DNA from 4 places in the Streptomyces sp. NPDC001502 genome. Region 4 is predicted to be linked to each of the others. Evidence: riboswitches for the same ligand, from Rfam matches in the RefSeq annotation. Region 4 holds a riboswitch; each other region holds the start of a gene.
What was found. A riboswitch is a leader RNA that binds a small molecule or an ion and turns the genes downstream of it on or off. The one in region 4 is predicted to bind cobalamin.
Positions count from the first base shown of each region.

Region 1: it holds a riboswitch for cobalamin, as region 4 does, so the genes downstream of both, ACFY0D_RS10620 (CoA-acylating methylmalonate-semialdehyde dehydrogenase) here and ACFY0D_RS08055 (ribonucleoside-diphosphate reductase subunit alpha) in region 4, are expected to answer to the same signal.
Region 2: it holds a riboswitch for cobalamin, as region 4 does, so the genes downstream of both, metE (5-methyltetrahydropteroyltriglutamate--homocysteine S-methyltransferase) here and ACFY0D_RS08055 (ribonucleoside-diphosphate reductase subunit alpha) in region 4, are expected to answer to the same signal.
Region 3: it holds a riboswitch for cobalamin, as region 4 does, so the genes downstream of both, ACFY0D_RS11375 (prenyltransferase/squalene oxidase repeat-containing protein) here and ACFY0D_RS08055 (ribonucleoside-diphosphate reductase subunit alpha) in region 4, are expected to answer to the same signal.

Region 1 is NZ_JBIAVW010000005.1:216,546-223,793, reverse strand. Features, by position in the region: gene ACFY0D_RS10640 (enoyl-CoA hydratase) at 1-230, opposite strand, end outside; gene mmsB (3-hydroxyisobutyrate dehydrogenase) at 227-1,129, opposite strand; gene ACFY0D_RS10630 (enoyl-CoA hydratase/isomerase family protein) at 1,126-2,223, opposite strand; gene ACFY0D_RS10625 (acyl-CoA dehydrogenase family protein) at 2,220-3,374, opposite strand; gene ACFY0D_RS10620 (CoA-acylating methylmalonate-semialdehyde dehydrogenase) at 3,371-4,870, opposite strand; cobalamin riboswitch at 5,075-5,261, opposite strand; gene ACFY0D_RS10615 (short-chain fatty acyl-CoA regulator family protein) at 5,354-6,769, opposite strand; gene aceA (isocitrate lyase) at 7,202-7,248, shown strand, end outside.
Region 2 is NZ_JBIAVW010000020.1:11,782-19,029, forward strand. Features, by position in the region: gene ACFY0D_RS29370 (discoidin domain-containing protein) at 1-332, shown strand, start outside; gene ACFY0D_RS29375 (TetR/AcrR family transcriptional regulator) at 475-1,092, shown strand; gene metE (5-methyltetrahydropteroyltriglutamate--homocysteine S-methyltransferase) at 1,089-3,407, opposite strand; cobalamin riboswitch at 3,587-3,816, opposite strand; gene ACFY0D_RS29385 (hypothetical protein) at 4,044-4,586, shown strand; gene ACFY0D_RS29390 (FAD-dependent oxidoreductase) at 4,685-6,421, opposite strand; gene ACFY0D_RS29395 (SchA/CurD-like domain-containing protein) at 6,523-7,248, shown strand, end outside.
Region 3 is NZ_JBIAVW010000005.1:395,379-402,626, reverse strand. Features, by position in the region: gene ACFY0D_RS11390 (ABC transporter ATP-binding protein) at 1-1,059, opposite strand, end outside; gene ACFY0D_RS11385 (energy-coupling factor transporter transmembrane component T) at 1,056-2,192, opposite strand; gene ACFY0D_RS11380 (hypothetical protein) at 2,275-3,213, opposite strand; gene ACFY0D_RS11375 (prenyltransferase/squalene oxidase repeat-containing protein) at 3,210-5,999, opposite strand; cobalamin riboswitch at 6,109-6,246, opposite strand; cobalamin riboswitch at 6,364-6,440, shown strand; gene ACFY0D_RS11370 (hypothetical protein) at 6,573-7,248, shown strand, end outside.
Region 4 is NZ_JBIAVW010000004.1:173,247-180,494, forward strand. Features, by position in the region: gene def (peptide deformylase) at 1-482, shown strand, start outside; gene ACFY0D_RS08040 (helix-turn-helix domain-containing protein) at 498-1,463, opposite strand; gene ACFY0D_RS08045 (hypothetical protein) at 1,545-1,772, shown strand; gene ACFY0D_RS08050 (ribonucleotide-diphosphate reductase subunit beta) at 1,881-2,897, opposite strand; gene ACFY0D_RS08055 (ribonucleoside-diphosphate reductase subunit alpha) at 2,897-5,275, opposite strand; cobalamin riboswitch at 5,418-5,547, opposite strand; gene ACFY0D_RS08060 (GNAT family N-acetyltransferase) at 5,592-6,089, opposite strand; gene ACFY0D_RS08065 (hypothetical protein) at 6,088-6,231, shown strand; gene ACFY0D_RS08070 (CstA-like transporter-associated (seleno)protein) at 6,363-6,560, opposite strand; gene ACFY0D_RS08075 (carbon starvation CstA family protein) at 6,557-7,248, opposite strand, start outside.

The DNA of each region.
Region 1 (7,248 bases), on a different contig from region 4:
TCCATATAGCTGCGCGGCCGCATCTCCTTGATGTCGGCGCCGGCCGCGAAGGCCTTCGCGGAGCCGGTCAGGACGATGCAGCCGACCTCCGGGTCCCGGTCCAGCTCCTCCGCGGCGGCCACCACCTCGGTCATGACCTGGAGGTTGAGGGCGTTGAGGGCCTCCGGCCGGTGGAGGGTGAGGACGGCCACCCGGCCCTTGCGCTCCAGCAGGATGGTTTCGTAGGTCATGCGGGGGTTCCGTTCCGGGGTCGCAGCGTGTGGACAATCGCCGAGAAGTCGAGGCCGGCGCCCTCGCCCGCGGCGAAGTCGGCGTACAGCTCGGCGGCTTTCAGGCCCAGCGGCGCCTCCACCCCGCCGGCCCGCAGGGCGTTCGCCGCCAGGGCGAGGTCCTTGGCCATGAGGGGTGCGGCGAAGCCGGGAAGGTAGTCACGGTTGGCGGGGCTGCCCGGAACCGGTCCGGGCACGGGGCAGTTGACGGTGAGGGCCCAGCACTGGCCGGAGGCGGTGGAGGCCACGTCGTAGAGGGCCTGGTGGTCCAGGCCGAGGCTCTCGGCGAGGACGAAGGCCTCGCTCACCCCGATCATCGAGACCGCGAGGATCATGTTGTTGCAGATCTTCGCGGCCTGTCCGGCGCCCGCCGTCCCGCAGTGCACAACCTTCTTGCCCATCGCGCCGAGCAGCGGCTCGGCCGCCGCGAACTCCTCGGCGCCGCCGCCCGCCATGAAGGTGAGGCTCGCCGCCTGCGCGCCGACCACCCCGCCCGAGACGGGTGCGTCGAGGGACCGGTGGCCGGCGGCCCCGGCGGCCTCGTGGGCCGCCCGCGCGTCGGCCACGTCGATGGTGGAGCAGTCGACGAACAGGGTGCCGGGCCGTGCGGCGGCCAGCAGTCCGCCCTCCCCGTACAGGGCGAGGACGTGCCCGCCCGCCGGCAGCATGGTGATCACCACGTCGGCCGTGGCGGCCGCCGCGGCGGCCGACACCGCCGGCTCCACCCCCGTCGCGGCGGCGGTTTCCAGCAGCTCCGGCACCAGGTCGAAGCCGAGGACGCGATGTCCGGCCTTCACCAGGTTGGCCGCCATCGGGCCACCCATGTGGCCCAGTCCGACGAACGCCACGGTCCTGCTCACCAGGGCACCTCCTGAGTCGAATCCGCATGGGTGAGCCCCAGTTCGCGCGCGCCGAGCGGGGCGAAGAACCGTTCCACGTCCGCAGGAGCCACCTCCGCCAGGGAAGGCGGTGACCAGCGGGGGCTGCGGTCCTTGTCGATCACCTGCGCGCGGATCCCCTCCACCAGGTCGGGGGAGGACAGCGCCGCGCAGGAGATCCGGTACTCCTGTTCCAGAGCCCGCTCCAGCGGGCCGAGTCCACGCACCCGGCGCAGGGCGGCCAGGGTCACCTTGAGGGCCGTGGGCGACTTGGCCGCAAGGGTGGCCGCGGCCTCCTTCGCCGCCGGGACACCGCTGCCGAGCAGGCGCTCCACGATGTCCTCCACCGTGTCCGCCGCATAGCAGTGGTCGATCCATGCGCGGTCACCGTCGAGCGCGCCGGCGGGAGCCGGACCGACGTACCGTTCCAGCACCTCGTGTACGGAGGCCCCCGCCAGGTCCGCGGCCAGCCGCGGCAGCAGCTCCGAGGGCACGAAATGATCGGCGAGCCCGCAGAGCAGGGCGTCCGCCGCTCCCGCGGGCGCCCCGGTCAGGGCCAGGTGGGTGCCCAGCTCGCCGGGCGCCAGCGCCAGCAGGTACGTGCCGCCGACGTCGGGGACGAAGCCGATGCCCGTCTCGGGCATGGCCACGCGGGAGCGTTCGGTGACGATCCGCACGGTGCCGTGGGCCGAGATCCCGACGCCGCCGCCCATGACGATGCCGTCCATGAGCGCGACGTACGGCTTGGGGTAGCGGGCGATGCGGGCGTTGAGCCGGTACTCGTCGCGCCAGAAGCCGGCCGAGGCGGTGCCGCCCGTGCGGGCGTCCTCGTAGATCGCGCGGATGTCACCGCCCGCGCACAGGCCGCGTTCACCGGCGCCCTCGATGACGACGGCCGCGACGTCCGGGTCGTGCTGCCAGCCGGCGAGCGCCCCGTCGATGCGGAGCACCATGGAGTGGGTCAGGGCGTTGAGAGCCTTGGGGCGGTTGAGGGTGATGTAGGCGGTGTGGCCCTCGGTCCGCAGGAGCACGTGGTCCTGGTCCTGGTCGTGGGCCCCGGGGGTTCCGTGGTTCATCGCAGGGCCTCCGTGAGCCCGCGGGCGACGATGATGCGCATGACCTCGTTGGTGCCTTCCAGGATCTGGTGGACCCGAAGGTCGCGGACGATCTTCTCGATGCCGTACTCGCTCAAGTAGCCGTAACCCCCGTGGAGTTGGAGGGCCTGGTCGGCGACCGTGTAGCCGGTGTCCGTGGCGAAGCGCTTGGCCATCGCGCACAGCTGCGGGGCCAGCGGGTCACCCCGGTCCAGCGCGTCGGCGGCCTGGCGGACCAGGGCGCGGGCCGCGGCCAGCTCGGTGGCCATGTCCGCGAGCCGGAACTGCAGGGCCTGGGCGTCCAGCAGCCGGGCCCCGAACGCCTCCCGGTCGGCCAGGTGCGCGAGGCTGCGGTCCAGCGCGCTCTGCGCACCGCCCAGCGAGCAGGCGGCGATGCCGAGGCGGCCGCCGTTGAGCCCGTTCATGGCGATGCGGAAACCGTCGCCCTCGGCGCCGAGCCGCCGGTCGGCGCGGACGCGGACCCCGTCGAGGATCACCTGGCGGGTGGGCTGGGCGTTCCAGCCCATCTTGCGCTCGTTCGGGCCGAAGGAGACCCCGGCGTCCGCGCGTTCCACGACGAACGCGGAGACGCCGCCCGCGCCCTCCCCGCCGGTGCGCGCCATGACGATGTAGACCTCGGAGGCGCCGGCGCCGGAGATGAACTGCTTGACCCCGGTCAGCACATAACCGTCGTCCGTGCGCTCGGCCCGGGTGCGCAGCCCGGCCGCGTCGGATCCGGCTCCGGGTTCGGTCAGGCAGTAGCTGCCCAGGGACCGGGCGGAGCACAGGTCGGGGAGCCAGCGGGCCCGCTGGTCCGCGTCCCCGTACCGGTCGACCATCCAGGCGACCATGTTGTGGATGGAGAGGTACCCGGCGATGGAGGGGCAACCGGTGGCGAGGGTCTCGAAGACGAGGACGCCGTCGCTGCGGCTGAGGCCGGAACCGCCGTGCTCCTCGCGGACGTAGACGCCGCCGAGCCCGAGGTCCGCCGCCTTGCGGATCACGTCCAGCGGGAAGTGTTTGTCCTGGTCCCAGGTGACGGCGTACGGGCCGAGCTGCTCCTGGGCGAAGTCGAGGGTGACCTCGGCGAGGGCGAGCTGATCGGGGCTGAGGGTGAGGGTCACCGGGCTCATCCCATCGTCGGGATGGTGAAGCTCGCGCTCTCCTTCGCCCCGGAGGGCCAGCGTGAGGTGACGGTCTTGGTGCGGGTGTAGAAGCGGATCGAGTCGGGGCCGTGCTGGTTCAGGTCGCCGAAGCCGGACCGCTTCCAGCCGCCGAAGGTGTGGTACGCGACGGGGACGGGGATCGGCACGTTGACGCCGACCATGCCGGCGCCCACCCGGCGGGTGAAGTCGCGCGCCGTGTCCCCGTCACGGGTGAAGATCGCGACGCCGTTGCCGTACGGGTGCTCGGTGGGCAGGCGCAGGGCCTCCTCGTAGTCGGTGGCCCGTACGACGGACAGCACCGGGCCGAAGATCTCCTCGCGGTAGATCCGCATCTGCGGGGTCACACGGTCGAAGAGGGTCGCTCCGGCGAAGAACCCGTCCTCGTGCCCGGGCAGGGTGAACCCGCGCCCGTCCACGACGAGTTCGGCGCCCTCGGTGGCTCCGATGCCGACGTAGCGGTTCACCCGGTCGAGGGCGTCCCGGCTGACCAGCGGCCCGAAGTCGGCCTCGGGGTCGTCGGAGCGGCCCACGCGCAGGGTGGCGATGCGCTCCGTCAGCTTGGCCACGAGGGCGTTCGCGGTCTCCTCGCCGACGGGTACGGCGACGGCGATGGCCATGCAGCGCTCGCCCGCGGAGCCGTAGCCGGCGCCGATGAGGGCCTCCACGGCCTGGTCGAGGTCGGCGTCGGGCATCACGATCATGTGGTTCTTGGCGCCGCCGAAGCACTGGGCGCGCTTGCCGTGGGCCGCGGCGGTGGCGTAGATGTGCGCGGCGATCGGAGTGGAGCCGACGAAGCCGAGGGCCTGCACGCGCGGGTCTTCGAGGAGGGTGTCGACGGCCTCCTTGCCGCCGTTGACCACATTGAGCACGCCGGGCGGCAGGCCGGCCTCCAGGAACAGCTCGGCGAGGCGCAGCGGTACGGAGGGGTCGCGCTCGGAGGGCTTCAGGATGAAGGAGTTACCGCAGGCCAGGGCCGGTGCGGCCTGCCACAGGGGGATCATCGCGGGGAAGTTGAAGGGAGTGATCCCGGCGACCACGCCCAGCGGCGAGCGCAGGGAATGCACGTCGATCCCGGTGCCCGCGTTGTCGGTGAACTCGCCCTTGAGCAGGTGCGGGACACCGGCGGCGAACTCGACCACCTCCAGGCCGCGTTGCAGGTCTCCGTGGGCGTCGGCGACGGTCTTGCCGTGCTCGCAGGACAACAGCCGGGCGAGGGAGTCCCGTTCGCCCTCGACCAGCTGGAGGAAGCGCAGCAGCACGCGCGAGCGGCGCTGCGGGTTCCACTGCCCCCAGTCGGCCTGTGCCTCCTCGGCGTTCGCGATGGCGGCCTCGGTGTCGGCCCGCCCCGCGAGCGGGACCCGGGCCTGGACGGCGCCGGTGTTGGGGTCGTACACGTCGGTGAAGAGGCCGGAGGATCCGGTGGTGTGCTTGCCGCCGATGAAATGGGTGAGTTCACGGACCATGGGTGCCTGCTCTCGTCAGGTTGGATCCGGGGATGGCACGGCCGACCGGCGGACGGCACCCGATCGGGTGCGCCGCTGGGGAGGGTCGTGGGACCAGGTCGAAAGAGACGACCTATGAGCGCGCGAAGGTGTGCGTGCGCTCCGCCGGATCACCAGGGTCGTGGGTACAAACCGGTGCCATGCGTGTCTGCTCCATCCTCGTGGACAACACGGAACATCCGCGGCCGGTATCCTGACTCCCGGATCCCCGCGTGCCGCCCGCCTTCCCGACAGACCTCGTCAGTGGCGTGTGGATGGCAGCACACTCCCCGGTCACAGTGGCGGGACCGTGCCGGTTTCTCACCGGCTTCCCTGCACCGCGGACCTTGTGCCCACGAACATATAGTTGGACGTCCTAGTAAGTCCAGAGCCGCCGCCGCGCGGCTTCGGCATCCGGCCGCGCCGCCCGCGGCCCGCCGACCGCGTCCGCTGCCTGACGCCCGCTCAGCCCCGCGCCGGGGCCGGGTTCCTGGTCACCGGGTACGGGATGAAGGTGCTGCTGTTCTCGTCCACGGCCAGCGCCCGCCCGAGCGGCGGCACGGCCCGCTGCGGGCAGTCGAGGCGTTCGCAGAGGCGGCAGCCCATGCCGATGGGCGTGGCGGCCGCCGTGTTGTCGAGGTCGAGCCCGTCGGCGTACACGAGCCGCGAGGCGTGCCGGATCTCGCAGCCGAGCCCGATCGCGAAGGTCTTGCCGGGCTCGCCCCAGCCGCCGCGGTGGCGGGTGACGGCCCGGGCGGTCCACAGGTACCGCTGCCCGTCGGGCATGGCGGCCACCTGGACGTGGATGCGGCCGGGCGCGGCGAAGGCCTCGTACACGTTCCACAGCGGGCAGGTGCCGCCCGCGCGGGAGAAGTGGAATCCGGTCGCCGACTGCCGCTTGGACATGTTCCCGGCCCGGTCCACCCGGACGAAGGAGAAGGGCACCCCGCGCAGCCTGGGCCGCTGCAGGGTGCTCAGCCGGTGGCAGACCGTCTCGTAGCCGATCCCGAAATGGTCGGTGAGCCGCTCGATGTCGTAGCGGAACTCCTCGGCGGCCGCGTGGAAGGCGCGGTACGGGAGGATGAGCGCGCCCGCGAAGTGGTTGGCGATGCCGATCCGCGCGAGGGCGTGGACGGGGGAGCCGGGCGGGAAGTCCTCGGCGGCCAGCCGGTCCAGCTCGTCCCCGTACTCGATCAGCGCCAGCTGGGTGGCCATCCGGAACGCCTGCTGCCCCGGCCGGAGCCGGTTCGACAGGTGCAGCACCCGTGCGGCGGGGTCGTAGTGGTGCAGCCGGTCGGAGTCGGTGGCCGTCCGGATCCCGTGCCGGTCGCAGAGCCGTCGGGTCAGCGCGCGGATGACGTCCCCCGGACGGATGCCGATCTCGGCGGCGAGGCCTTCGGCGGCGAGATCGGTGTCGTGGAGGTAGTTCTGCCGCCGGTAGAAGAACTCGCGGATCTCCTCGTGGGGCGAGCGCGGGCTGTCGGCGGCCGCGTCCCGGCCGTCGGCGGCGTCGGCGAGCCGCTCGGCCAGGAGCTGGCTGCGCCGGCCCAGGTCCAGCAGGACCGAGGCGACGGCGGGCATGCGGGTGGCCAGTTCGGCCAGGTCGGAGGGGGAGACCCGGGCCTGCGCCACCTCGTTCGCCAGCGCCTCGCGCAGGTCGGCGACCAGCCGGCTGGTGTCGCGCTCGGAGAAGAACCCCGGATCCACACCGAAGGCCTCGGTGAGCCGCAGCAGGACCGGAACGGTGAGCGGCCGGGAGTCGTGCTCCATCTGGTTGAGGTAGCTGGGGGAGATGGCGAGCACCCGGGCCAGGTCGGCCTGGGTCATCCGCCGCTCCTCGCGCAGCCGTCGCAGCCGCGCTCCCGCGTACGTCTTGCTCACCGCACTCCCTCGCCGCCTGCCGGGCCGGACACGCGCCGGACAGGTACCGGACAGGCACCGGACAGGCACCGGACACGCGTCGCCAGGATACGGGGATCTTCGCGGTCGGCGGGCTTCGCAACCTTGGCAATTTAGGGGCCGAAGATTCGCAGAGTTTGGCAGATGTACTTCCTTGATGGCACTCGGTGTCAGTGCCAGAGTCGGTGCTGCGGCCCGCCGGACACGGTGGCCGGGAAGAGCTGACTGGCCCGATTCACGCCCTGATTTCGGCCATCCAGGCAGTTCGTCCCGGCGGCTCGGCAGCATTGCTCAGCTTCGGCCCATGGCCGGGTTCGGCGGCCGCATCTCATGGACAGGCACAGAGTGCCAATGCGTCGGGTCCACGTCCCGGCTCATTGGCAAGACAAGCGACGGATGGAAACGGTGACGGTCATGGCAGAGGCGAACACGACGGCGGCGGCCGAGCAGCTCAAGCAGCG
Region 2 (7,248 bases), on a different contig from region 4:
TCTCCCCGGGCCGGGCCGTGGACGGGGACTCGGGCACCCGCTGGGCGAGCGAGTGGAACGACAACCAGTGGCTGCGCATCGACCTCGGGTCCGCCAACCGGGTGGGGCGCATCACCCTCGACTGGGAGGCCGCGTACGGGAAGGCGTACCGCATCGAGGTCTCCACGGACGACACGAACTGGCAGACCGTCTGGTCCACGACCGCCAGTGACGGCGGCCTGGACACGGCCCGCTTCTCCGGGGTGCCGGCCCGCTACGTCCGCGTCCAGGGACTCCAGCGCGGCACCAAGTGGGGGTACTCGCTCCACGAGGTCGGCGTCTACAGCAGCTGATCCCGCCGAAGACACGTCCAGGGGCCGGGGCCGGCCGGATCTGCTGATCCGGCCGGCCCCGGCCGCCATGGCATCGCACGGCACGCACCAGGCACAAGGCATCAGGCACCAGGCACCGCAGCACGAACCGAAAGGAACGCCCATGGCACGGATGCCCTCGGCCGAGCGGCGCCGGCAGCTGACCGAGGCCGCCATCCGCGCGATGACCCGCGACGGCGTCGCCGCGACGACGACCAGGTCGATCGCCGCCGAGGCGGGCGTGTCCCTGAGCGTCTTCCACTACTGCTTCGAATCCAAGCAGGCCCTGCTCGAATCCGTCATCGCGGCGATCACCGACCACAGCGTCACCCTGGTGAGGGAGGCGATCCAGCCGAAGGCCACCCTGCGGGAGACCGTCCGGGCGGGCTTCCAGGCGTACTGGGACCATGTGTCCGCCCACCCGGGCGAACACATGCTCACCTACGAACTCACCCAGTACGCCCTGCGCCGGCCGGACTTCGAACACCTGGCGCGGCGGCAGTACGAGCGGTACTGCGCCACCTACACCGAACTGATCGAGCAGCTCCGGCATCACATGGGCTTCGAACTCCGCGTGCCCGTGAGCGTGCTGGCCCGCTATCTGGCCGCCATGACCGACGGGCTGACGCTGAACCATCTCGCTCTGGGCGACGACAGGATCTCGACGGACATCCTCGACGTGATCACCGACCATGTCGCGGGCCTCGTCGGCGACGACGGTCCGGAAGAGACCGCGGCCTAGACCTCGGCGCGGACCTGCCGGGCCGCCTCGACCAGGTTCTCCAGGGAGGCCCGGGTCTCCGGCCAGCCCCGGGTCTTCAGTCCGCAGTCGGGATTGACCCACAGCCGCTCCGCCGGGATGGCCCCCAGTCCCTTGCGCAGCAGAGCCGTCGCCTCGGCCACGGAGGGGATCCGCGGCGAGTGGATGTCCCAGACCCCGGGGCCGACCTCGCGCGGGTAGCCGGCGCCCGCCAGTTCACCGGCGACCTGCATGTGGGAACGGGCGGCCTCCAGGCTGATGACGTCGGCGTCGAGGTCCTCGATGGCCTCCACGATGTCGCCGAACTCGGCGTAGCACATGTGCGTGTGGATCTGGGTGTCCGGGCGGACTCCGCCCGTGGTGAGCCGGAAGGACTCGGTGGCCCAGGCGAGGTAGGCGGCGTGGTCGGCGGCCCGCAGCGGGAGGGTCTCGCGCAGGGCGGGCTCGTCGACCTGGATGACCGGGGTGCCGGCCGCCTCCAGGTCGCCCACCTCGTCGCGCAGGGCGAGCGCCACCTGGCGGGCGGTGTCGCCGAGGGGCTGGTCGTCGCGGACGAAGGACCAGGCGAGCATGGTGACGGGGCCGGTCAGCATGCCCTTGACCGGCTTGGACGTCTGCGACCGGGCGTACGTGGTCCAGCGCACGGTCATCGGGTCGGGGCGGGAGATGTCGCCGGCCAGGACGGGCGGGCGGACGTAGCGGGTGCCGTAGGACTGGACCCAGCCGTGCTGGGTGGCCAGGTAACCGGTGAGCTGCTCGGCGAAGTACTGCACCATGTCGTTGCGTTCGGGCTCGCCGTGCACGAGGACGTCGATGCCGGCCTTCTCCTGGAAGGCCAGGACCTCCCGGATCTCGGCCCGGATGCGGTCCTCGTAGCCGTCGGTGTCGATGCGCCCGGCCCGCAGGTCGGCGCGGGCCGTGCGCAGTTCGGTGGTCTGCGGGAACGACCCGATCGTGGTCGTCGGAAGCAGCGGGAGGCCCAGGTGTGCCCGCTGGGCGGCCGTCCGCTCGGCGTACGGCTGGGCGCGCCGCCCGTCCGCGTCGGTGACGGCGGCGGTGCGGGCCCGGACCGCCGGATCGTGGGTGAGGGCGGAGCCGGCGCGGGAGGCCAGGTCGGCCCGGTTGGCGGCGAGTTCGGCGGCGATGGCGTCCGTGCCGCGGGCCAGACCCCGGGCGAGGGTGGCGACCTCCGCGGTCTTCTGGCGGGCGAAGGCGAGCCAGCGCCGGACCTGCGGGTCGATGTCCCGTTCGGCGCTGGCGTCCAGCGGCACGTGCAGCAGGGAGCAGGAGGTGGCCACGTCCACCCGGTCGGCGAGCCCCAGGAGGGTTCCGAGGGTGGCGAGGGACTTCTCGTAGTCGTTGATCCAGATGTTGCGGCCGCTCACGACACCGGCGACGAGGCGTTTGCCGGGCAGGCCCCCGACGGCGGCGAGGTCGTCGAGGTTTGCGGCCGCCGCCTCGGTGAAGTCCAGCGCGAGGCCTTCGACGGGTGCCTTGGCCAGCACGGGCAGGGCTTCGCCGAGCCGGTCGAAGTAGGAGGCGACGAGCAGCTTGGGCCGGTCGGTCAGGCCGCCCAGTTCCCGGTACGCGCGGGCGGTGGCGTTCAGCTCGGCCGGGGTGCGGTCCTGCACCAGGGCGGGCTCGTCCAGTTGCACCCACTCGGCTCCGGCGGCGCGCAGGTCGGCCAGGACCTGGGCGTAGACGGGCAGGAGCCGGTCGAGCAGGGCCAGCGGATCGAAGCCGGCGGCGACGCCGGGGGCGGGCTTGGCCAGCAGCAGGTAGGTGACGGGGCCGACCAGGACCGGGCGGGCGGTGTGGCCCAGCCCGCGCGCTTCCCCCAGTTGGGCGACCTGACGGGTGGAGTCGGCGGTGAAGATGGTGCCGGGGCCGAGTTCGGGCACCAGGTAGTGGTAGTTGGTGTCGAACCACTTGGTCATCTCCAGCGGCGCCACGTCCTGGGTACCGCGCGCCATCGCGAAGTACCCGTCGAGCGGGTCGGCCGCGACGGCGGCGCGGTGCCGCTCGGGGACGGCGCCGACCATCACGCTGGTGTCGAGCACGTGGTCGTAGTACGAGAAGTCACCGGTCGGCACCTCGGTGATGCCGGCGTCGGCCAGCTGCTGCCAGTTGGTGCGGCGCAGGTCGCGGGCGGTCTCCCGGAGGGCGTCGGCGGTGACGCGGCCCTTCCAGTAGCCCTCGACGGACTTCTTCAGTTCGCGGTTCTGGCCCTGGCGGGGGTAGCCGTACACGGTGGCCACGGTGGGCCGTCCTGCGGTGGCGGGGGTCTTGCGGGTCACGGAACTCTCCTTCGCGAGCGTTCTCCTGTGGACCCGGTGAGGGGCCGAGGGCGCGAAGGGATGACGAACCGGGCGGAGCCCGACCGGGTACGGGTACGTGCAGCTGCACGCGTCCGCGGTCGTCCGCCTGATGTGTCGCCGACCCGCCCACGAGGTCACCGGGATTTCCGTGCGCGATCGGTCGCGTACGGGCAACGGGCAGGTCTTCGGACTCGCGGGCACGTCTCGTCGTACGGATGCCGTACGAGACTCCTACTGGCCGTCGCTTCCCAGACCCGTCCGGGCCCAGTGCGTATGACGGCGGTCGTTCCCGCTCACCGCTGCGGGGCAGTCCCGGATTCCCACCGGGTTCCCTCTTACGACGCATCCCGCCTGGCGGACGGGGCGAACCAGCTGCCCGGCCAGAGTAGACGGCGTTCCCCGTCGGCGCGCGGAGTTGTCCGGCATCCGGATGGTGGGGTGAGACCCACGAGGGTCGAAATCCAGCCATTGAGTGAATTGCATCACTGAGACGCGAGTTGTGTCCCTCTTGTCCGTTTACCGGATCGAACTGCCCGGTCAGGGCAGTACGTTGCAGCTCTCTGCACCGAGATCACTCGATGACCACCGGAAGACCGAGGAAGTATGGGTTCCCCGATGAGCGCCCGGCCGAGGGCCGCCTTCGTCGTACGCGCCGCCCTGGTGTCCGTGCTGGCCTGGGGCGGTCTCACCGCCTGTGCCGCCGACGAGGAGAAGCTGCAGTACGCGACCGATTACGCGGGCCACGAACCCCTGGGCGTGGTCGGGTACCCCACCTCCGAGTCCCTCGGGATCACCCAGAAGCTGATCTGGCGGCTCGCCGACGGCAAGGCCGAGGAGGTGGAGGCGCTCGCCGACGACCCCGATGACGCGAAGGGGGACGTCGAGCGGACCGCCCGGAACTGGATCCGGGCCTTCCACGAGGGGGCCAAGGGGAAGGTGACCGCGGACTTCTACGACGAGGGGTCCGTGCGGCAGCTCGTCGTCGTGTACTTCCACGACACGGGCCAGACCAAGTCGTTCCTGGTGCGCCTCGCCGGAAGGACCGGAGAGGACGGCTGGCGCGTGACCATGCTGGAGCCGGATCCGAAGCAGGCCTCGGCGGTCCCCGACTGGGTTCCGAGGACACCCGGGAGCCTCGGCTCGAAGACGACGCGATGACCCGGTCCGGCCGCCTCGTCGCCAGGTGAAAGGGCGCCGTCCCGCGGATCACTCCGCCGGACGGCGCCCTCGTCTCTCCGGGAACGGGAACGGTCGGATCAGGACCGGTCCAGCAGCGTGGTCAGGACCTCGTGGAGGACCGCTGCCGGATCCGCCACCGCCTGCGCCGAGCGCCAGGCCACGAAACCGTCCGGTCGGACGAGGATCGCACCCTCCTCGGCCGTGCCGTGCACCTCGCTCCAGTCGCCGCCGTTCGCCGGGATCAGGTCGGCCTCCGGGCCGGTGCCGATCGCGTACACGTCCAGGGGCAGGCCCAGCAGTTCGGCGACGGACCGCCCCGCGGCACGCCACGGCGTGCCCTCGGAACACAGCAGGACGAAGGAACGCTCGTAGAGGTCCACGGTGGACTTCGGATCCGGATCCCCTGGACCGCAGAGCCACATGTGCGGTGCACGGCTGCCCGGATCCCCGCAGAGCCGCATCCGTTCGGGTACGACGGGCCGGTCCGGGTCGGCGCCCAGCACCGCGCCCCGGTTGTAGCGGTAACCCATGGCCACGGAGAGGACCCCGCCCTGCCGGCCGCCGCCCCCGCCCGGCGCGGAGTCCGGCCCGGCCGCGGGCGCGGCCCCGGAGGCGGACCCGGGCTCGGGCTCGGGCTCGTACCCCGGGTGGCTGTGCTCCGCCGAACGCGCCGAGGCGCGCTCGCTCGTCGCCCGGGCCACCGGCAACCGCTCGGCCTCGTAGGTCTGCAGCAGCCCCGGCCCGGCCGAGCCGTTCAGGACCGCGGCGAGTTTCCAGGCGATGTTGTGGGCGTCCTGGATGCCGGTGTTCGAGCCGAACGCCCCGGTGGGGGACATCTCGTGGGCGGAGTCACCGGCCAGGAAGACCCGGCCGACGGCGTACCGCTCGGCGACCCGCTCGGCGGCGTGCCACGGGGCCTTCCCGGTGACCTCGACGTCCAGGTCGGGGGCGCCGACGGCCCGGCGGATGTGCTCCACGCAGCGCTCGTCGGTGAAGTCCTCCAGCGTCTCGCCCCGGTCCGGGTGCCAGGGCGCGTGGAAGACCCACCGCTCGCCGTTGTCGACCGGCAGCAGGGCCCCGTCGGCATCGGGCTTGGTCAGGTAGCACACGATGAAGCGCCGGTCGCCGACCACGTGGGGCAGCATCTGCGACCGGAAGGTGATGCTCACGTTGTGGAACAGGTCCCCGGAGCCGCTCTGGCCGATCCGGAGCGCCTCCCGCACGGGGCTGCGCGGCCCGTCGGCGGCGACGAGGTAGTCCGCGCGCACCGTGCTGTGCTCCCCGGTCTCCCGGTTCTTCACGATCGCGGTGACCCCGCCCGGGTCCTGGTCGAAGGAGAGGAGTTCGGTGGAGAACCGCAGGTCGGCTCCGAGTGAGGGGGTCACGGACATCAGGACCGGCTCGATGTCGTTCTGGCTGCACAGACACCATGCCGCCGGGCTGAAGCGCGCGAGCGCGCCACCCGGGTCGATTTCCTGGAAGAGCCACTCCTGGTCGTCACCGGTCAGCGAGCCGCCCTGCATGATGCCGTGGTTGTCCGCCAGGACCGAGGCGGCCTCACGGATCCGGTCCTCGACACGGGCGACCCGGAACAGTTCCATCGTCCGTACGTTGATACCGCGTCCGCGTGGGTGCATCGAGGTACCCGCGTGCTTCTCGACCACCATGTGTCTGATGCCATGCCGGCCGAGGAAGAGCGAGGTGCACAGACCCACCAGCGAGCCGCCCACGATGAGGACCGGGACGTGGTGGTCGACGTTTTCCTTCATGGCTCTTCCATGCCCTGTACGAGCCCGGTTCCCTCGCTCGTTCACCCGCTTGGTTCTCTCCTCTCGCGCCGCAGGGATTACGGGACAACGATCGGTTCGGGTGGCGCCGCCCGTGGCGACCGTGTGGTCTCGAAGGAGTGTGAACGATGACAACCTTGTCGGAACGGATATCCCAGTCCGCCTTCGACGGCTCGAGGCTTCGGGTCGTGCTGCTGCTGGATCTGTACGACGGTGCGCAGAATCAGTTCCTGGAGGTGTACGAACATCTCCGCGAGCAGGTGTCCTCCGTCCCCGGACACATCCGCGACGAGCTGTGCCAGTCGATCGAGAATCCGTCGCAGTGGCTCATCACCAGCGAATGGGAGAGCGCACCGCGGTTCTTGGCCTGGGTCAACAGCGAGGAACACGTCGCGTCGGTGCAGCCGCTCCACGGCTGCGTACGGGACACCCGCTCGCTGCGATTCAGCGTGCTGCACGTGACAGGCAAGGGGCCGGGCCCCGGCTCCCTCTCCCCCACCGGCCCGCCCTCCGCCGCCTCTTCACCGGACGCCGCGGACACGGCCCGGGGCGGCCTCCGGGTCGCTCCGCGGCGCGGTGACGGCGTCGTCCGCCACGCGCTCACCTTCACCGTGAAGCCCGGCAGCGAGCCGGTGGTGGCGGAACTCCTGGCCGGGTACACCTCCCCGCAGGCCCAGGTGGACGAGAGCACCCGGCTGCGCCGCACCTCGCTGTTCATGCACGGCAACCGTGTCGTGCGGGCGGTCGAGGTCGAGGGCGACCTCCTCGCGGCCCTGCGCCACGTGTCCCAGCAGCCCGAGGTACGGGCGCTGGAGGAGGCCATCAACCCGTACCTGGAGCAGGACCGGGATCTC
Region 3 (7,248 bases), on a different contig from region 4:
GCCTCCCCCGGCGGCGGGGATCTGCACGGTGCCGGCCTTGCGGGGACCGGAGCCCTGGAGGGCCCACAACAGGGAGGACTTTCCGGAGCCGTTGCGGCCCATGAGGGCGGTGACCTCGCCGCCGCGCAGGTGCAGGTCGACCTCGCGGACGGCCGGGACACCCTGATACGTCACCGTCACCCCGCGGGCTTTCAGCAGCTCGTCCGGATCCGCCGCGGGAACCGGCCGTACCGGCGCAGGAGTCGTACCGGCGAGCCGGGTGCGCACGGGCGCGGCCGCGCGGCGGGCGTCGCGGATCGAGAGGGGGAGCGGTTCCCAGCCGGCGGCACGGCCGAGTTCCACGATGGGCGGCGCGATGGACGACGTACGGAAGATTTCGGCGGGCGGGCCGCAGACCACACGCCCGTCGCCGGGGAGGTGGATGACGCGGTCGGCGTACTGGACCACGCGCTCCAGCCGGTGCTCGGCGAGCAGGACGGTGACGCCGAGGTCGTGCACCAGGCGGGTGACGGCCGCCAGGACCTCCTCAGCGGCCGTCGGGTCCAGCGCGGAGGTCGGCTCGTCGAGGACCAGGATCCGGGGATGGGCGGTGAGCACCGAGCCGATGGCGACGCGCTGCTGCTGGCCGCCCGAGAGCTCGTGCAGGGCGCGGTGGCGCAGGTCGGCGAGGCCGAGGAGGTCCAGGGTCTCCTCGACCCGCTTGCGCATGGTGGCCGGCGGTATCGCCAACTGCTCCATGGCATAGGCGAGTTCCTCCTCGACGGTGTCGGTGACGAAGCCGTCGATCGGGTCCTGTCCCACGACGCCCACGACATCGGCGAGTTCGCGGGGCGGGTGCTCGGCGGTGTCCCGGCCGTCGACGACGACGCGGCCGTGGAGGGTGCCGCCGGCGAAGTGCGGGACGAGTCCGTTGACCGCGCCGAGGAGGGTGGACTTGCCGACGCCGGTGTGGCCGACGACGAGGCAGAGTTCGCCTTCCTCGACGGTGAGGTCGACGTCGCGCAGGACCGGCTCGGCCGTGTCCTCGTACCGGACGGTGACCTGGTCGAAGTGGATCACTTGGGTTCCTCGGTGCGCGGTGCGGGTACCGTCGGGCGGGCCGGAACGGTCGGGGGCGGGGCCAGGAAGCCGGCCGTGCCGGCGAGCAGGATCGCCGCGGCCGGGACGAGCGGCAGGGTCGGCCAGCTGAGGGGATAGATCGAGGGGTTCAACTCGGCCGCGTTGAAACCGGCGTTGGTGAAGAGCAGGACCGCGGACAGCACTCCGCAGCCGGCCACGGACCATTCCGCGGCCCGCCAGGGGTCGGGCCGGTAGGTGGTCCGGGTGATCCGGCGCCCGCCGAGCCTGAGTCCCGCGAAGCACAGCGACGCCCCCACGGCCATGGCCGGCAGGCCCAGCAGTTTCGGCGCGGTGGCGTCCAGGAGTCCGTAGGCCCCAGCGCACAGGCCGCACATGCCGAGCAGCATGAGGGCGCCGGTCAGCCGGCGGGAGCGGCGGGTGGCGGTTCCGGCGCGCCCGTAGCCGCGGGAGTCCATGGCGGCGGCGAGCCGAAGCGACCGCTCCAGAGCGTCTTCGAGGACGGGCACGATGATCCCGCGCAGGGCGCGCAGGCCCTTCGTGCGGCCGGCCCGCAGCCGCCTCGCCCGGTGGACGCGCTGGACGCTCGCCACCAGTTGGGGCGCGACGCTGATGGACACCGTGACGGCGACCCCGAGTTCGTAGAGGGCGCCGGGCAGGACCCGCAGCGCCCGTTTGGGATTGGCGAGCGTGTTGGCCGCGCCGATGCAGCACAGCATGCAGGCGAGCCGCAGCCCGTCGGTGGCGGCCGACAGCAGGGCTTCCAGGGAGACGGGTCCGCCGAGCCGGATGCCCGCGTACCAGTCGGGGGTGGGGATGTGGGGCAGGGAGAAGAGGAAGTGGTCCCGCGGGGTGATGCCGGTGGCGAAGACGGCCCGGAACAGCACACGGATCGTCACGACCGTGAGTGCCAGGTAGAGGTAGTACTTGAAGCCGCGCGCCCAGGGGGCCTCGGTGCGGCGCATGGTGATCACGTAGCCGAGGACCGCGAGGACGAGGAAGAGCAGCAGCGGGTTGTTGGTGCGGCTCACCGCGGTGGCCAGGGCGAGCGCCCAGATCCACCAGGCGACCGGGTGCAGGGTACGGGGCAGCCGGCGGCCGCCCGCGTCCGGCACGGGGCCGGACGCGGGCCCGGACGCCGGGCCGGACGCGGGCGGGCCCGCCGCCTTCGCCGTGGTGGTGGTGCGTGGCACGCGGCTACTCCGTACGACGGCGGCGCCTGGCCGCGAACACGGCGCCGGCGCCGATCAGCAGCACCAGCGCTCCGGTGGCGACGGCGGGCAGGAAGGAGCCCACGTCGTGCTTCGCGTCGGCCGCGGGCGCGGCCTCGACCACCTGGGGGCCGGGAGACGACGCGGCGAGCACCGGCTCGCCGGACGAAGGCGGCGCGGAAGGCGTCGGCGCGGCGCTCGCGGCGGGGCTTTCCGAAGCCGAAGCCGAGGGCGAGGCCGCAGGGCCGGGCGGCGGTGTCGTGGCGGCAGGCGCCCCGCCCGGCGGCGGGTTCTCGGGCCGGGGCCCGGTGTTGGCGTTCGGCGGCAGCGGGGCCGCCGTGCGGGTGTCCTTGGGCGCGGGGCCGCCCTCGGGCCTGGTGTTCTTGGCCCGCAGCTGGTCGGGGGTGACCGTGGGCTTCCCCTCGGTGCCCTCGATGTTCGTCCCGCCGAAGATCCACAGGTCGACGCTGCCGGGCTTCGGCTTGTAGAGCATGGCGCCGAGCTGGCTGTACTCCCAGGTGTTCTGGCCGGGGTTCGCGTGCCAGTACGACCAGTAGGCGGAGGCGGGCGGGGTCAGGACGCAGTCGTCCTGCTGCGGGGTCGGGAACTGCCTGCCGCCCTGGTGGCCGCTGTAGCCGATCCGGCAGATGAAGGCGGGCCCGTCGTGGCCGGTGCCGGTCGTGGCCCAGCCGCCCTGGTTGAGCAGCTCGTAGCCGGTGGTGGGGGTCGTACCGCAGGAGCGGTAGACGGGTCCGCCCCAGCGGCTGAAGTCCACCGCGAGGACGACCCCGGAGGAGGTGGTGCACTGCCCCATGGGCTGTGGGGCGGCCCCCGCCGGGGCCGCGGTGGCGGCGAAGGCCGCCACCGTCAGCCCCAGCGCGGCCGCCGTACGGGCCAGGGCCCGCGGGGTGCGGTTGCGGCTCATGCTCCACTTCCCGTCCGGCGGCGGCGCTTCGCGGCGCGGGTGATGCCCCAGCCGCCGACGGTCAAGGCCAGCGCGGCGGCGGCGAGCGTGCCGACCCGGGCTCCCGTGGAGGCGAGGGGACCGCCGCCCGAGCCGGAGCCACCGACCGGCCCCGCGCCGCCGTCGCTCTCGCCCGGCGTCACGATGACGGGCGAGCCGTTGCCGCCGGAAGTACCGGCGGAGGTACCGCCGGAAGTACCGGCGGAGGTACCTCCGGACGTGCTGGGGACGGGCTCGGGGGTGGTGCCGCTGAGGTCGCGGGTCAGGAGGCCGAAGGAGATGCCGGTGGCGCCGCCGACCGCCTGGGTGGACGCGCGGAGGTCGGAACCGGGCTGGCCGCCCTTGGCGACGTTGAAGCCGCCGTCGCCGTTCTGCTGGCTTGCCAGGAACGTGCGGGCCCTGGCGATCTGGGCGCCGTACTTGGGCGCGTCCAGCGAGAGCCCCTGGACGGCGAGGGCGGCGGAGTTGACGGAGTTCCCGGAGGCGCCGGGGAAGCCGCCGTCGGGCTCCTGCTGCGCTGCGAGCCAGGCGAGTGCCCTGTCCACCGCAGCCTGGGAATCGGCGTCGGGGAGGAGGTCCACGGTCATGGCGGCCATGGCGGTGGAGTCCACTTCGGGACCGCTGGGCTCGCCGATCAGGCTGACCCAGGCCCCGGAGGGAGTCTGCAGGCTCTTGAGGTACGCGGCGGGCTCGGCCGCGGCGGCCTTCTCACCGGCGCGGACCTGGGCCATGACGCCGAGCGACTGCTTGAAGACGGACGTGGCGTAGGCGTAGTTCCCCTTGGCCGCGCACTCCTGACGGGTCGAGGTCTTCGCCTGGCACGTGATCTTGGCGAGCGCGGCGATCAGGTCCTGGCCGCCGAAGTTCCGCGGATCGCGGCCCACAGCCTCGGCGAGTACGGCCGCCTTGCCGATGGAGCCGCCGTTCGCGTACTTCGTGCCGACGAGGGTCCAGTCGTGGATGCCGCGGTTCTTGCCGTCCTTGCCGCCCTTGTCCATGAAGTCGACGATGTTGCGCAGGGTGGCGTTGTTCTCGCCGGTGGCGGCGAGGGCGTACGCGCCGTCGATGGTCAGGCCGTAATCGGCGAAGCCCGTGCCGGGCTGGCTCTCGTAGAAACGGCCCTGGACCAACCGGGACGGGGCGCTCAGGTACGCGACGCCCTTCTTCGTGTCGGGCCCCTGACCGGCCGGCGGAGTGGTCGGGGGTTCGGTCGGCTTGGCCGTCACTGCGGTGAGATCGCTGCCGGCGCCCGCGAGAGCGGCGGTCGCGGTGGGGTACACCCTTGATTCGGTGTCGTCCTGATCGAAGCCGAATCCGCCCTTGGCGAGCTGGTGCCCGGAGAGCCAGGAGACGCCGGCGTCCGCGAACGCCTCGTCGCCGAGGGCACGCAGAGCCTGCGCTGCCCAGGCGGTGGCGGTCGGGTTGCCGGTCGTCTCGTAGGAGACGGCGGGCCACGCGCCGGTCGCCAGCTGGGACCTCTTCAGGTAGCCGCGGGCCTTCCGGAGCACCGCTTCGTGGCCGCCGGCCCGTTCGAGGGCCAGGGTGATCAGGCCGGTGGCGCCGGCCTCGCTCTCGCACCCCTCGGTTCCGGGCCGGATGAGGACGCTGGTGAATCCGCCGTCCTCGCACTGGAGGACGGTCAGCCGGGCCACGGAGCCGGCCGGGGGCGTCACACCGGCGTTGACCAGAGCGATGACGGCCATGGCCTGGGCGTCGGCCTGCCCCGTCGTACGGAAGTCGCCCTTGGTGAAGCAGCCTTCGACCGTGTCGCCCTCGCCGATGTCGCGGGGGCAGGCGTACTTCACGAGGTCGCCGAGCAGGTCGTGCCCACCGAACGCGCGCGGGTCCTTGCCGGTGGCCTCGGCGACCAGCGCGAGCCGGGCCGCGGCGATGGCCTCCGGGATGCCGTCCTTGCCGGCCGGGTAGGCGTAGGCGTCGGTCTGTGCGGGCGTGGCGAGGAAGTCGGCGACCTTCTTCGCCACCGGGCTCTTGCGGTCGGCCGCCGTGAGGGCGAACACGGCCTCCGTGGTGAGGAAGTGGTTCGGGGTGGTGGAGCCTTCGTCGACGACCCGCTCCCCTTCCGCCAGTATCCCGGTGACCCAGCGGGTGGCCGCGAGTACGTCGACCGATCCGGCGGGCACCTTGGGCGGGACCGTCGGCACGGTCGGGTCGGGGGTGGTGAACCCCCGGATGTCGTCGGGGGAGAAGGACGGCTTGCCCCTGGTGCCGGCGATGTCGGTGGCGCCGTAGACCCAGGCTTCCACATCGCCGGCCTTCGGGGTCCGGGCCATGGCTCCCAGCTGGCTGTAGGACCACTTCCGCTGCCCGGGCGAAGCGGTCCAGTACGACCAGTAGGCCGTGGCCTGCGGGGTGAGGACGCACTCCTCCTTGTCCGGCCTGGGGTACTGCGTACCGGAGTTGAAGGATCCCTTGCCGATGCGGCAGATGAAGGCCGGGCCGTCGTGGACGGTGCCCTCCGTCGTGAAGCCACCGGTGTGCAGCAGCTCGTAGCCGGTCGTCGGCGTGGTGTCGCAGCCACGCTCGACCTTCCCGCCGAAAGGCCCGAAGTCGACCGCGACGACGGCGCCGGTGGTGGCCGTGCACTGCTCGATCGGATCGGCGTTCGCGGACGAGGGAACCGTGAGGAAGGCCACTCCCGCACCGAGCGTCAGGAAGGCCGCGGTCACGAGAGACAGCGATCGCCGCCTCGTCCCCGACTGCCGTTCCGCCTGTTGTTCGGTCCCCACCGCGGCCCTCGTCTCTGCCGGGCGGTTGCGTACGTGGCGATGCGCCCCCGCACGGCACTGTTGCCGTGGAGAGGCTGCGACGACCACACCGCAATCCGCGACGGCGCTCTTCGTACTGTGACCCAGCCCCAGGCATTCCGGCTCACCCGGTCGAACCGGGCCTACGGTTGCGGGTCAGCGCCGGAATTCGACCGGCTTCCCCTGGTACTGAGCAGTTATCAGCCGGAGTGCAACACGGATCCCGACGAAGCGTCAAGGTGGCATGGGTCTCAGCGGACCGGCCCCGGACGGATGCGGTCGGCATCACGGACCGGGTGGCTGGCGGTCCCTTGATCACTCGGGTAGCGTCCAGGGCTGCCACATGGGGGAATCCGGTGCGATGCCGGAGCTGACGCGCAGCGGTGTGGGGGCGGCGAGGGCCGTTTCCGAGCCCGAATGCCCAAACGGCGATGCAGTACAGCAGCCGTACCACGCGTTCCGGACGGCGGCCCCCGACCCTGCCAGGCCGTACGCCCGTACGGTGATCGCGGGGTGCCCGGGAAGGCCGGCGTCCGCCGATTCCAGGAGCAGGCCATGTCCCGTCCCCGTACGTCCCGCCGCCTCGCGCTCACGGTGCCCGCCACGCTCGGCGCCTTCGCCCTCACCGCGCTGCCCGCCTTCGCGACCTCGTCGCCCGCGCAGATCGCCACCTCCAAGACGAACGGCGTCGCCTACCTCAAGTCGCTCCAGGCGGCCGACGGTTCGTACGCCGGCTCCGGCCTTTCCAACGAGTGGGCGTTCAGCACCTTCGCCGCCGCCGGCACCGCGGTCGTCGACGTCGCCCCGGGCGGGGACACGACGAAGAACGCCCGCACCGTCTACCGGAACCTGCTGTCCACGGCGGGCTGGCCGTCGGCCTCCCCGGTGGTCACCGACTACGAGCGCGGCACCCTGAACGCGTACGCCGCCGGCATCGACCCGGCCCGCGTCTCCGCCTCCCGCAACCTCGTGGCGAACATCTACTCCTACTGGCAGACGGCGGAGACGGGCTACTTCGGCTCCTCCGGAAACTTCAACGGCACGGTCTTCGCAGCCCTTTCGCTGGGCGGCGCGAAGACACAGGCGGGCGGCGCCCGCGTTCCGCAGGCGCTCACGGACTCGATGGTCACCCGCATCCGCGCCAACCAGCACGTCGACGGCGGCTGGACCTACAACAAGGCCGAGGGCAACCCCACCGTCCTCAACTCCGCGAGCGACGTCGACATGACCG
Region 4 (7,248 bases):
AGGACGTCACCGAGTTCGGCGACGAGCTTGCGCAGCTGATCGACGACATGTTCGCCAGCCAGAAGGCCGCCGAGGGTGTGGGCCTGGCCGCGAACCAGATCGGCGTGGACGCCAAGGTCTTCGTCTACGACTGCCCGGACGACGACGGCAAGCGGCACACCGGTGTCGTCGTCAACCCGAAGCTGATCGAACTGCCGGCCGGCGCACGGGTGCTGGACGACTCGAACGAGGGCTGCCTGTCGGTCCCGACGGCGTACGCCTCGCTGGCCCGCCCGGACTACGCCGAGGTCGAGGGCCAGGACGCGCAGGGCAACCCGATCAAGGTGCGCGGCACCGGCTACTTCGCCCGCTGCCTGCAGCACGAGACCGACCACCTGTACGGCTACCTCTACATCGACCGCCTCTCGAAGCGGGACCGCAAGGACGCCCTGCGCCAGATGGAAGAGGGCACCCCGCGCTACGAGACCGTCCCCAACGCCTGATCGTGAAGTGACGGTCTAGGCCGCCTGCGGGCCCCGGAAGGCGCGCCGGAAGGAGTTCGGCGTCGTGCCCAGGGTCCGCAGGAAGTGGTGGCGCAGGGCGGCCGCGTTGCCGAAGCCGCAGCGGCCGGCGATCGCGTCCACCGTCTCGCCGGTCGACTCCAGCAGCTCCTGCGCCAGCAGGACCCGCTGGCGCAGCACCCACTTGTACGGGGTGGTGCCGGTCTCCTGGAGGAAGCGGCGGGCGAAGGTCCGCGGGGACATGTGCGCGCGCTCCGCGAGCTGCTCGACGGTGATCTCCTCGCCCAGGTGGCGGGCCATCCACTCGATCACCTCGCCCACCGTGTCACAGGCCGTGCGCGGCAGCGGCCGCTGAATGAACTGGGCCTGCCCGCCGTCCCGGTGCGGCGGGACGACCATCCTGCGCGCGATGATGTTCGCGACCTCGGCCCCGTGCTCCTGGCGGACCACGTGCAGGCACGCGTCGATGCCCGAGGCCGTGCCGGCGGCGGTGATCACCGGGCCCTCGTCGACGTAGAGCACGTCCGGGTCGACGACGGCCCGCGGAAAGCGGCGGGTCAGGGCCGCGGCGTGCATCCAGTGCGTGGTGCACCGGCGACCGTCCAGCAGTCCGGCGGCGCCGAGGATGTAGGCCCCGCTGCACACGCTGAGGACCCGCGCACCCCGGTCCACGGCCCGGCGCAGGGCCGCGAGCAGGGGCTCGGGGTAGATGCGTACGCCGGCGTCACTGGCGGCGGGCAGACAGACGAGGTCGGCCTCCTCCAGCCGCTCCAGCCCGTGCGCGGGGGTGATCCCGAAGGCGCCCCCGCCCACGGTCAGCGGTCCGTCCTCCGCCGCGCAGACGGCGAAGTCGTACACCGGTACGCCCATGTCACTGCGATCGATTCCGAACACCTCGCAGAAGATCCCCAACTCGAAGGGGGCGACTCCGTCGACGAGGGCCACGGCCACATTGGTCAGCATGACTCCAGTGTGGCAGTAATTCGGTCTTCTATGACAGTACTGCCACTGTCGATCATGGGCGATCAGGCGGACAGTAGAGCTATGACCACCTTCGTGAACTACCTCGCCGTCCTCGCCCTCGCCGCCCTCGTGCTCGCGCCCAGCCTGTACGGGATCCTGCGCGACCGGCGGATCGACCAGCAGCTGCGGGCCGTCGCGACCCGGCTGGTGTGGCTCCCCCGCCAGCGCGCGGGCGGCCTCCCGCCCACCCCGCGGCGGCGCCCCTTCCGGCCCGCCGCGCGGCGGTACTGGGGCCCCATCGCCCACTGAACACCGGGGAACGCGAGAAGCCGGGACACGGAAATCTCCGCATCCCGGCTCCCCGGTCAAGTCCTGCAAGTCCGCACGTCCTGCGAGTCCTACAAGGCCTGGAAGGCCTTAGAAGTCCTCGTCCAGGTCGACCGTGCCCTCGACCGCGACCTGGTAGGCCGACGGACGGCGCTCGAAGAAGTTCGTCAGCTCCTGCACACCCTGCAGCTCCATGAAGGAGAACGGGTTCTGCGAGCCGTACACCGGCGGGAAGCCCAGACGGACCAGGCGCTGGTCCGCGACGCACTCCAGGTACTCGCGCATCGACTCGGTGTTCATCCCCGGCAGGCCGTCACCGCACAGGTCCCGGCCGAACTGCAGCTCCGCCTCCACGGCCTCCTTGAGCATGTCCGTGACCTGCTGCTGGAGGGCGTCGTCGAAGAGCTCCGGCTCCTCCTTGCGGACCGTGTCCACGACCTCGAAGGCGAAGTTCATGTGCATGGTCTCGTCGCGGAAGACCCAGTTGGTGCCGGTGGCCAGGCCGTGCAGCAGACCGCGCGAGCGGAACCAGTACACGTACGCGAAGGCGCCGTAGAAGAACAGGCCCTCGATGCACGCCGCGAAGCAGATCAGGTTCAGCAGGAAGCGGCGGCGGTCGGCGGCCGTCTCCAGCCGGTCGATCTTCTCGACCGAGTCCATCCACTTGAAGCAGAACTGCGCCTTCTCGCGGATGGAGGGGATCTCCTCGACCGCGTCGAAGGCCGCCGCGCGGTCGTCCGGGTTGGGCAGGTAGGTGTCGAGCAGCGTCAGATAGAACTGGACGTGCACGGCCTCCTCGAACAGCTGGCGCGACAGGTACAGGCGCGCCTCCGGGGAGTTGATGTGCTTGTAGAGCGTCAGCACCAGGTTGTTCGAGACGATCGAGTCGCCCGTCGCGAAGAACGCGACCAGCCGGCCGATCATGTGCTGCTCGGAAGGCGTCAGCTTCGCCAGGTCGGCGACGTCCGAGTGGAGGTCGACCTCCTCGACGGTCCAGGTGTTCTTGATCGCGTCCCGGTAGCGCTCGTAGAAGTCCGGGTAGCGCATCGGGCGGAGCGTGAGCTCGAAGCCCGGGTCCAGGAGGTTCTTCTGGTCGTTGGAGCTCATTACTGGCAGGCCTCGCAGGACTCGGGGTTCTCAAGGGAGCAGGCCAGCGCCTCGGCGTCGACGACCGCCTGCGGCAGCTCGACCGGGGTGGCCGCCTGCGCGGCGCGGGCGATCTTCGTCGCCGGGCGCGAGCGCAGGTAGTAGGTGGTCTTCAGGCCCTGCTTCCAGGCGTACGCGTACATCGAGCTGAGCTTGCCGATGGTGGGCGTCTCCAGGAACAGATTCAGCGACTGCGACTGGTCCAGGAACGGCGTACGGGCCGCCGCCATGTCGATCAGACCGCGCTGCGGGATCTCCCACGCCGTGCGGTACAGCTCGCGGACCTCGGCCGGGATCCAGCTGAAGCCCTGGACCGAGCCGGAGGAGTCGCGCAGCGCCTCGCGGGTCTGGGCGTCCCACACGCCGAGCTGCTTCAGCTCCTCCACCAGGTAGCCGTTCACCTGGAGGAACTCACCGCTGAGCGTCTCGCGCTTGAAGAGGTTGGAGACCTGCGGCTCGATGCACTCGTACACGCCGGCGATCGAGGCGATCGTGGCGGTCGGGGCGATGGCGAGGAGCAGGGAGTTGCGCATACCGGTCTCGGCGACGCGGGTGCGCAGCGCGTCCCAGCGCTCCGGCCAGTTCAGCTCGACGTCGTAGTGGTCCGGGTGCAGGACACCACGGGCGGTACGGGTCTGCTCCCAGGCCGGCAGCGGGCCGCTGCGCTCGGCGAGGTCGCAGGAGGCCTCGTACGCGGCCAGCATGATGCGCTCGGAGAGCTTGGTGGACAGGGCCTTCGCCTCGGGGGAGTCGAAGGGCAGCTTCAGCTTGAAGAAGACGTCCTGGAGGCCCATCGCGCCCAGGCCCACCGGACGCCAGCGGGCGTTGGAGCGGCCGGCCTGCTCGGTCGGGTAGAAGTTGATGTCCACCACGCGGTCGAGGAAGGTGACGGCGGTGCGGACGGTCTCGTCGATCCGCTCCCAGTCGATCTCGCCGTCCACGACGAAGGCGCCCAGGTTGACCGAGCCGAGGTTGCAGACGGCCGTCTCGCCGTCGTTGGTGACCTCGATGATCTCGGTGCACAGGTTCGAGGAGTGCACGACCGTGCCCGGCTCGGCGGTCTGGTTCGCCGTGCGGTTGGAGGCGTCCTTGAAGGTCATCCAGCCCTGGCCGGTCTGCGCGAGGGTGCGCATCATCCGGCCGTACAGGTCGCGGGCGGGCATGGTCTTGCGGGCCAGGCCGTCCGCCTCGGCCTTGCGGTAGGCGGCGTCGAACGCGTCGCCCCACAGGTCGACCAGCTCGGGCACGTCGGCCGGGGAGAACAGCGACCAGTCGGCGTCGGCGTTCACGCGGCGCATGAACTCGTCCGGCACCCAGTGGGCGAGGTTCAGGTTGTGCGTACGGCGCTGGTCCTCACCGGTGTTGTCGCGGAGCTCCAGGAACTCCTCGATGTCCGCGTGCCAGGTCTCCAGGTAGACGGCGGCGGCGCCCTTGCGGCGGCCACCCTGGTTCACGGCGGCGACGGAGGCGTCGAGGGTCTTCAGGAACGGCACGATGCCGTTGGAGTGGCCGTTGGTGCCACGGATCAGCGAACCGCGGGCGCGGATACGGGAGTACGAGAGGCCGATGCCGCCGGCGTGCTTGGAGAGGCGGGCGACCTGGTGGTAGCGGTCGTAGATCGAGTCGAGCTCGTCCAGCGGGGAGTCCAGCAGGTAGCAGGAGGACATCTGCGGGTGCCGGGTGCCGGAGTTGAAGAGCGTGGGGGAGGACGGCAGGTAGTCCAGGCGGCTCATCAGCCGGTACAGCGAGGCCACTTCCTCCACGGCCTGGACGCTGTCGTCGGCGGCCAGACCGCAGGCCACGCGCAGCATGAAGTACTGCGGGGTCTCGATGACCTGACGGGTGATCGGGTGGCGCAGCAGGTAGCGGCTGTGCAGGGTGCGCAGGCCGAAGAAGCCGAAGCGGTCGTCGGCGCCCTCGGCGAGGGTCAGTTCGACGAGCGAGTCGAGCCGGCCCGCGTGGGTGCGGACGAACTCGGCCGTGCGGTCGGCGATGAGGCCCTCGCGGTGGCCGACCTCGACGGAGGCCGAGAAGGAGGTGGAGCCCTGGCTCGCGGCCTCGTCGCGCACGGCCAGCGTCAGCAGACGGGCGGCGAGCCGGGAGTAGGCCGGGTCCTCGGAGATCAGACCGGCGGCGGCCTCCGTGGCCAGCCCGCGCAGTTCGGCGTCGTCGGCGGCGGAGCTGCGGCCGCGCAGCGCGGAGGCCGCGACCCGGCCGGGGTCGGTGTCGGGGAGGTCCGCCGTAAGTTCGGTGAGGGTACGCAGCAGCGTGGCCCCCGGGCCCTCGGTGTTGTCGCCAGAAGTGGACTCGGCGCGCGGTGCGGAAGGCGCGATGGTCACGGCGGGAGCTCTCCCTCGCTCGGCCCGGTCATCGGCGGGGCGGGGCGCGAGCGGGCGCATGCGGGCGCGACGAGAACGCGTACCCCTCATGGCGTCCACCGGCCCAACCGCGAGGCCCGGACGAATCGGCATCCGGTTCGGTCGAGCCGGATGCGCTGTCGGCAGGTCATCGGACTTGGCGTCCGGTAGCCGGACACTTCATACCGTTGCGGGACAGTTCCGGATTCGCACCGGATTCCCCTGCGGCGACAGCAGGCATGAGCATACATGTGGGGGCGGCCCTGTGCGGTAACCCCCACATGTAGTGTCGGCGTGGCTACAGCTTGAGCCGGTAAGTGAGGAGTGTCAGGCCCTCGATCGGCGCCCAGTCCCGCTCCGGAGTGCGTACGAAGCCCAGGCGCGCGTAGATCCGGTGGGCGCCGGCCATGCTGCGCTGGGTGGAGAGAACCAGGCCGGTCACGCCCTCCAGGGCCCGCGCCCGCTCGACGCAGGCCCGCACCAGAGCCTCGCCGGCGCCCTGGCCGCGCGCCTCGTGGGCCACCGCGAGCATCCGGAACTCCGCCTCGTCGGGGGCCGCGATGTCGGCGAGCGGACTGCCCGGAGCGGCGAAGGTCACACCGCCGAGCACCCGCCCGTCCCGTTCGGCGACCAGCACTTCGGCCCGGGCGGCCCGGCCGGCCACGTCGCGCAGCACGTTCAGGTACGCGTCGTCCTCGTTGAAGTCCAGATGCCCGTCGGCGAGGTAGGCCTGCGCCGTGATCTCACCCAGCTCCTCGAAGTCGGCGGGCACCGCCGTTCTGATCACCATGTCCATGCGGTCGAGTGTGCAGGACGGTCCCGGCGGCGGCGCTGTCGTCGGAGACCGCACCGTCGAGCAAGGTGAGCGAGGCAGGACCGTGATCGCCGACCGCCCCCACACGCTGACCGAGGAGTTCGAAGAACTCGCAGGGCGCTGAGTGACGGCAGCCACGCAATGATCGTCCAGTGGCTCACACGGATCTGCGTGCAGCACCACCCCGAGCTCTGGCGCTGAACAGCGCGAAGGCCCCGCCGGAAGCGTCCGGCGGGGCCTTCGGTCGGTGCGGGCTCAGCAGCAGCGGAAGCCCTCGCGGGGGTCCGCCTCGCGGGCGTCCGTACGGGCGCGTTCGAAGGCGCGGCGGGTCAGGACCTCCGCGTCCGGGTCGTGGGAGCGGGAGTGGGCCACGTACCGGTCGTACGCGGCCTCCCCCGAGAACTCCCGTACGTAGAACCGGGCCCTGGCCAGCACGCTCCGTACGGTGCTCACGCCACCGGCTCCTTGACGTGTCCGCCGCCCGCCTCCGGACCCGCCGCGGCGAGCTCCGCCCGCTCCTCGGCGGTCGCGATCAGTCCGGCCGGGGCGACGATCTTCGACTCGGTCCACGGGGTCTCGGAGAGGGTCGCCGACCCCGGGTCGCGGACGGCCTTGAGGCAGGTCCGGGCCGCGTCCGCGAGGACCACGATGATCAGGACCGCGAAGAAGGCGCACAGGACGCCGTCGACCGTGGCGTTGGTGACCACGGTGTGCATGTCGTCCATGTTCTTCGCCGGAGCCAGGACCTTGTCGGCGTCGATTCCGGCCTGGTATTTGTCGCGCTGGGCGAAGAAGCCGACCTTTACGTCCTCGGAGAAGATCTTCTGGTAGCTCGCGGTGAGGGTCACCGTGGCGTCCCAGACCAGTGGAACGCCCGTCACCCAGGCCCACTTGAGCCGGCCCGACTTGATCAGCAGCGTGGTGCAGACGGCCAGTGCGACCGCGGCGAGCAGCTGGTTGGCGATGCCGAAGAGCGGGAAGAGCTGGTTGATGCCGCCGAGCGGGTCCTTGATGCCGACCCACAGGAAGTAGCCCCAGCCGCCGACGACGATCGCGCTCGCGAACCACACGCCGGGCTTCCAGCTGACGTCCTTGAAGGACTTGTGCACGTTGCCGAGGGTGTCCTGGAGCATGAACCGGC